One region of the Rubrivivax sp. JA1055 genome, then DNA from elsewhere that is predicted to be linked to it. Evidence: predicted binding sites of a transcription regulator. Region 1 holds the regulator's gene; the other holds the start of a gene.

Region 1 (3,415 bases):
CGCAGACGGCGTCCTTCACGCGCAGCGTCGCGAAGTTCAGGCTCTTCAGCGGCGAACGCTGCGCCGCGACGTCGACACGCAGCGTCTGGCGCGGCGTGATCCAGTCGTCCCAGCGCACGCGGCGCGCGAGTTCGTAGAGCTCGTGCTCGTCGCGGTAGGGGCCGTCGATCAGCGGCCACAGCACACGCTGGGCGAGCCGGCTTTCCAGGTTCAGCGCCATCGCGGCGCGGGCGTCGCCGTCGACGAAGACGCCGCCGCGCACGGCCTCGGTGCGGCAGCCGGTGATGCGGGCGGCCTCGTCGGCCAGCAGCGGCTCGACGCCACCGGCGCAGGGAAGGAACAGGGAGACGGTCATGACGGCGGCGCGACGGACGAAAGCGCTGGACTGTAGTCCAGCTGCGGCGGCGGCGGCGCGTTGTGGCGGAGGACGCGGAGGACGGGGTCAGGAGGACGGGAGGACGGGGTCAGGTCTCGCAAGACCTGACCCCGGGCTGCCCGGGCTGCCTCAGCTGCGGCGGCGGCGCGTCGCGGCGGAGGACGGGGTCAGGTCCTGCGGGACCTGACCCTGGGCTGTGGTCGCGTCAGATCGCCCGGCGCAGCGAGGCCGGCGCGATCTTCAGCGCCTCGCGGTACTTGGCGACGGTGCGGCGCGCGACCTGGATGCCCTGCTCCTCGAGCATCTGCGACAGCTGGCTGTCCGACAGCGGCTTGCTGGCGTCCTCGGCCGAGACGAGCTGCTGGATCAGCGCCCTCACAGCGGTGCTCGACGCGTTGCCGCCGGCCTCGGTGTTCAGCGAGCTGCCGAAGAAGTACTTCAGCTCGAAGGTGCCCTGCGGCGTGGCCATGTACTTGGCCGTCGTCACGCGCGAGATCGTGCTCTCGTGCAGGCCCAGCTCGTCGGCGATCTCGCGCAGCACCAGCGGCTTCATCGCGATCGCGCCGTGGGTGAAGAAACCCTTCTGGCGCTCGACGATGGCCTTGGACACACGCAGGATGGTGTCGAAACGCTGCTGGATGTTCTTCATGAACCAGCGCGCCTCCTGCAGCCGCGACGACAGCCCGCCGGCGCCGTTGCGCTGGCCGCGGATCGCCTGGGCGTAGAGGTCGTTGATGCGCAGCTTGGGCATCACGTCCGGGTTCAGCAGCACCTTGAAGCCGCGCCCCGACTTCTGGACGATGACGTCGGGCACGATGATGTTCGACTCGGCCGGCGCGAACGGCCGCCCCGGCTTGGGCTCGCAGGCGACGATCAGTGCCTGCGCCTGGCGCAGCAGGTCCTCGCCGGCGCCGGTGGCGGCGGTCAGCTTCTTCACGTCGCGCCGCGCCAGCAGCTCCAGCGAGTGCTCGCAGATGCGGATCGCGACCTCGCGCGCCTCGCAGCGCGGCGTCGTGCGCAGTTGCAGCACCAGGCACTCGGACAGCGAACGTGCGCCGACGCCGGTCGGCTCCAGGCTCTGCAGCCAGCGCAGCGCGCACTGCAGGCGGTCGGCCAGGGCCTCGCGCTGCTCCTCGTCGTCCAGGTCCAGCATGTCGGCCAGGCGCGCGGCGATGTCCTCCAGCGGGTCGGCGAGGTAGCCGTCGTCGTCCAGCGACTCGATCAGCACGTGCAGTGCCGCAGCGTCCTCGGCCGACAGCCGCATGCCGGCGATCTGGCGCCGCAGGTGGTCCTGCAGCGTGCCGGCGCTGGCGCGGCGCTCCTGCGGGTCGAGGTCGTCGTCGCCTTCGGGCGCTGCCGCGGCCGGGGTCTCGCGGATGCCGTCGAAGTCGTCGCGCTCGGTGCCGTTCTCCCAGTCGTCGCGTTCGGTGGTGCCGAACTCGGCGGCGTCGACCTCGGCCGGTGCCGGCTCGGCGGCACCGTCGCCGTCGTCACGCTCGGCGACGCGGTCGACGGTGGCACGTTCGGCCGGCGCGTCGAACGGTGTCGCCGCGTCCTCGTCCATCTCCAGGAACGGGTTCTGCTCGAGCATCTGCTCGACTTCCTGGTGCCGCTCCAGCGTCGACAGCTGCAGCAGCCGGATCGACTGCTGCAGCTGCGGCGTCAGCGCCAGATGCTGCGACAGGCGGACTTGGAGGGAGGGCTTCATCGGCCGCGCGTCACATCTTGAAATGCTCGCCGAGGTAGACCTTGCGCACCTCGGCGTTCTCGACGATCGCCTGCGGCGTGCCTTCGGTGAGCACGCTGCCCTCGCTGATGATGTAGGCGCGGTCGCAGATGCCCAGCGTCTCGCGCACGTTGTGGTCGGTGATCAGCACCCCGATGCCGCGCGACTTGAGGAAGGCGATGATGCGCTGGATCTCGATGACGGCGATCGGGTCGACGCCGGCAAAGGGCTCGTCGAGCAGGATGAAACGCGGCTGCGTGGCCAGCGACCGGGCGATCTCGACGCGGCGGCGCTCGCCGCCGGACAGCGCCGGCGCCGGCGAGTCGCGCAGCTTCTCGATCGACAGGTCGTGCAGCAGCTTGTCCAGCAGCTCCTGGATCTGCGCCGGCTTCAGCGGCCGGCCGTCCGGGCCCTGCTGCAGCTCGAGCACGGCGCGGATGTTCTCCTCGACGGTCAGCTTGCGGAAGATCGACGCTTCCTGCGGCAGGTACGACAGCCCCAGGCGCGATCGCTGGTGGATCGGCAGGCGCTCGACCGGGCGGCCGTCGATGCGGATCTGGCCGGCGTCGGCACGCACCAAGCCGACGACCATGTAGAAGGTGGTGGTCTTGCCGGCGCCGTTGGGGCCGAGCAGGCCGACGACCTCGCCGGCGGCCACCGACAGGTGCACGTCCTTGACGACGCGCCGCTGGCCGTAGCTCTTCTGCAGGTTCTCGGCTTCGAGCCGGCTGCCCGCGACGGCGGTTTCCATCAGCGCTGGCCCCCGAGCGAGCGCGCCGGCGCCAGCGGCGCGGCCGAGGCCGGCGCGGCCGGCGGCGTGGCCGCCTTGTCGCTGCGCGGGCTCAGCACCGCGCGCACGCGACCGCTCGGGTTGGCACGGGTCGTCTCGCCGCCGGCGACGCTGAAGGTCTCGGCGGTGTTGTCCCAGACGATCTGCGAGCCGGTGATCTCGTCGGCGACGACCGCGCCGCGCAGCCGGCGCACCGCGCCGTTGCCGATGAAACGCAGCGTGTCGGCGCGGCCGTCGTACTCGATGCGGTCGGCCACGCCCTCGACGACCTCGTCGACGCCGTCACGCTTCTGGCGGTAGCTCGCCGGGCGGCCGGCGCTGCCGATGGCGGTGGCGGCGCGGTAGCCGTCGGCCGTCTCGCGCAGCTCGACGCGGTCGGCGCGGATGACCATCGTGCCCTGGGTGATGACGACGTTGCCGTTGAACTCGACGAGCTGGCGCTGCAGGTCGACCGAGCCCGGCCGGTCGGCCTCGACGACCATCTGGCGCTCGCGGTCGGCGCGCTCGGCGGCCGCGGCGGCGC
Region 2 (3,415 bases), on a different contig from region 1:
TCATCGGCCTTCCTCCCGCTGATCCCGCCTGACCCGTGTCCGCCGCTGCCGAGTCCTTGTTCGCCCAGGGCACCTGCGCCCTCGAAGCGGGCGACCTGGCCGGCGCCGAGGCCGCGCTGCGCGAGGCGATCGTGCGGCAGCCGACGCTGGCCGAGGCGCACGCCAACCTCGCGCTGGTGCTCGAACGCGCCGGCCGCGCCGACGAGGCCGAGGCCGCTTACCGCGACGCGCTGGCGCTGGCGCCGCAGGCGGCGCCGATCTGGAACCTGCTCGGCACGCTGCTGCTGACGCGCAAGCGCCGGCTCGACGCCGAGGTCGCGCTGACGCGTGCGGTCTCGCTGGACCCGGCATCCGCCGCCGCCTGGACGCACCTGGGCCTGCTCTACGCGGCCACCGGCCTGGAGCGCCTGGCCGAAGGCTGCCACCGGCGGGCGCTGGAGCTCGACGCCGGCCACGTCGACGCCGCGCTCAACCTCGCGACGCTGCGGCTGCGCCAGGGCTGCTGGGACGAAGGCTGGGCCTTGTTCGAGCGCCGCCGCTGGTCCGACACGCTGGCCGCCCGGCTGCCGCTGCCGCGCTGGGCCGGCGAGCCGCTGGCCGGGCGTTCGCTGCTCATCGGCGCCGAGGCCGGTCTCGGCGACATGATCCAGTTCGTGCGTTATGCCGCCGTTGCCAAGGCCGCCGGTGCCGGGCGTGTCGGCGTGCTGGCCTATGCGCCGCTGGTCCGCCTGCTGGCCGGTGCCGACGGCGTCGACGTCGTCGTGCCGCCGACGGCCGAGGTCGCGCCGGGCGACTGGGACCTGTGGGCGCCGGCGATGAGCCTGCCGTGGCACTTCGGCACGCGCGTCGACTCGGTGCCGGCCGCGCTGCCCTATCTGCGCCCGGACCCGGCCCGCGTCGCCCGCTGGCGCGCCGTGCTCGGTGACGCCGGCGGCCGCCGCCGCATCGGCCTGGTCTGGCGCGGCAACCCGCGCTTCGAGACCGACGCCTGCCGTTCGCTGCCGTCGCTGGCCGAACTGGCGCCGCTGGCCATGCTGCCCGGCGTGCAGCTCGTCAGCCTGCAGAAGGGCGCCGGCGAGGACGAGGCCGCGGCGCCGCCGTTCGCGCTGCTGAACCCGATGCCCGACGTCGCCGACCTGGCCGACACCGCGGCGCTGATCGAGAACCTGGACCTCGTCGTCAGCGTCGACACCGCCATCGCCCATCTGGCCGGCGCGCTGGGCACGCCGTGCGCGCTGCTGCTGCCCGACTACAACGTCGACTGGCGCTGGCTCGAAGGCTGCGCCGACACGCCCTGGTATCCGGGCGTGATGCGGCTGTTCCGCCGTCCGGCGGCGGGCCGCTGGGCCGACGCGGTGGCCGAGCTGCAGGCCGAGCTCGAAGCCGCGCTCGCCATCTGAGGCCGGCTTGCGCGGCGCGCTGCGGCCGTCATCGCCGCGCTGGCATCATCGTCGCAGCCCGCGTGCTGCATCCGTGGCCCGGCACTTGCAACACCGCGGCATCCCGCCGCAGGAGCTCCGTCCGTGTCCATCCACGTCGCGCTGAACCACGTCACGCACTACCGCTACGACCGCCGCGTCGGGCTCTCGCCGCAGGTCGTGCGTCTGCGCCCGGCGCCGCACTGCCGCACGCCCATCGTCTCGTACTCGCTGCGCATCGAGCCCGGCGAGCACTTCGTCAACTGGCAGCAGGACCCGTTCGCCAACCACCTGGCGCGCCTCGTCTTCCCGGAGAAGACGACCGAGTTCAAGGTCACCGTCGACCTGGTAGCCGAGATGTCGGTCTACAACCCGTTCGACTTCTTCCTCGAACCCGAGGCCGAGCACTTCCCGTTCGCCTACGCGCCCGAACTGGCGCACGACCTCGCGCCCTACCTGGCGCGCGACGAGGCGACGCCGCTGTTCGCCGAGTTCGTCGCCAGCATCCCGCGCGAACGCGTGCGCACGATCGACTTCCTGGTCGAGATCAACCGCCGGCTGCAGCGTGACATCAGCTACCTGATCCGCCTCGAGCCCGGCGTGCAGACGCCCGAAGAGACGCTGGCCAGGAAGTCCGGCTCCTGCCGCGACACCGGCTGGCTGCTGGTGCAGGCGCTGCGCCACTGCGGCCTGGCGGCGCGGTTCGTCTCCGGCTACCTGATCCAGCTGAAGCCCGACCTGAAGTCGCTCGACGGCCCGAGCGGCGCCGAGACCGACTTCACCGACCTGCACGCCTGGTGCGAGGTCTACCTGCCGGGCGCCGGCTGGATCGGCCTGGACCCGACCTCGGGCCTGCTGGCCGGCGAAGGCCACATCCCGGTGGCCTGCACGCCCGAGCCTTCGACGGCGGCGCCGGTCTCCGGCGCGGTCGACGCCTGCGAGGTGACCTTCGGCCACACGATGCAGGTCACGCGGGTGCACGAGTCGCCGCGAGTCACCAAGCCCTACACCGAGGACCAGTGGCGGGACGTGCTGGCGCTGGGCGATGCGGTCGACCGCGAGCTCGAACTCGGCGACGTGCGACTGACGATGGGCGGCGAACCGACCTTCGTCTCGGTCGACGACCGCGACGGCGCCGAATGGAACACCGACGCGCTGGGCCCCACCAAACGCGGCCTGGCGACCGAACTCGTGCACCGGCTGCGCGCGCACTACGGCGAGGGCGGCTTCCTGCACTTCGGCCAGGGCAAGTGGTACCCCGGCGAGCAGCTGCCGCGCTGGGCGCTGACGATCGCCTGGCGCGCCGACGGCCAGCCCTGCTGGCACGACGCCTCGCTGTTCGCCGACGAGCGCGACACGCACGCCTACACGGTGGCCGACGCCGAACGTTTCGGCGCCGCGCTGGCGCGCCGGCTGGGCCTGGACCCGAAGTGGCTGATGCCCGGCCACGAAGACGCCTGGTACTACCTCTGGCGCGAGCGCCGGCTGCCGAGCAACGTCGACCCCTTCGACTCGCGCCTGGACGACGAGCTGGAGCGCGCGCGCCTGCGCCGTGTCTTCAGCGCCGGGCTGGATGCCGTCACCGGCTACGCCTTGCCGTTGCGCCGCGAGTGGTTCGCCGGCGCCGCGGGGCCGGAATGGATCAGCGGCCCCTGGTTCCTGCGCGACGAGCGCCTCTACCTGATCCCCGGCGACTCGCCGATGGGCTGGCGCCTGCCGCTCGATTCGCTGCCCTGGGCCGAAGCCGGCGACCGGCCGGCCTCGTTCGCGCCCGACCCGTTCGCGCCGCAGGCGCCGCTGCCGGTGCCGGCCAGCGTGCGCGCCCAGCCGCGCGGCTGGGACGCGCACCGCGAAGGCGGCGGTTTCGCCGAAGGCGGCACGGTCGCCTGGCCGGGAAGCGCCCGCGGCACGGACCTGCCCCCTCTCCCGCTCGCGGGAGAGGGCTGGGGTGAGGGTGCCGGCGCACCCCCAGCCCTCACCCCGCCCCTCTCCCGCGC

What was found. Region 1 encodes sigma-54, which starts transcription at its own class of promoters, with help from an activator protein. Its sites were predicted from a motif close to TGGCANGNAANCTGCTTT; they were not measured.
Region 2: LOC65_RS15740 (DUF2126 domain-containing protein) is a predicted target of sigma-54. The motif match lies at 1,475-1,492, and genes of this name have one in related genera.

Annotation. Positions count from the first base shown of each region.
Region 1 covers NZ_JAJKFP010000005.1:190,844-194,258, reverse strand. Annotated here, with positions in the region: gene LOC65_RS07605 (class I SAM-dependent RNA methyltransferase) at 1-355, opposite strand, end outside; gene LOC65_RS07600 (RNA polymerase factor sigma-54) at 582-2,084, opposite strand; gene lptB (LPS export ABC transporter ATP-binding protein) at 2,095-2,853, opposite strand; gene lptA (lipopolysaccharide transport periplasmic protein LptA) at 2,853-3,415, opposite strand, start outside.
Region 2 covers NZ_JAJKFP010000006.1:1,387,495-1,390,909, reverse strand. Annotated here, with positions in the region: gene LOC65_RS15750 (DNA internalization-related competence protein ComEC/Rec2) at 1-22, shown strand, start outside; gene LOC65_RS15745 (tetratricopeptide repeat protein) at 36-1,400, shown strand; gene LOC65_RS15740 (DUF2126 domain-containing protein) at 1,524-3,415, shown strand, end outside.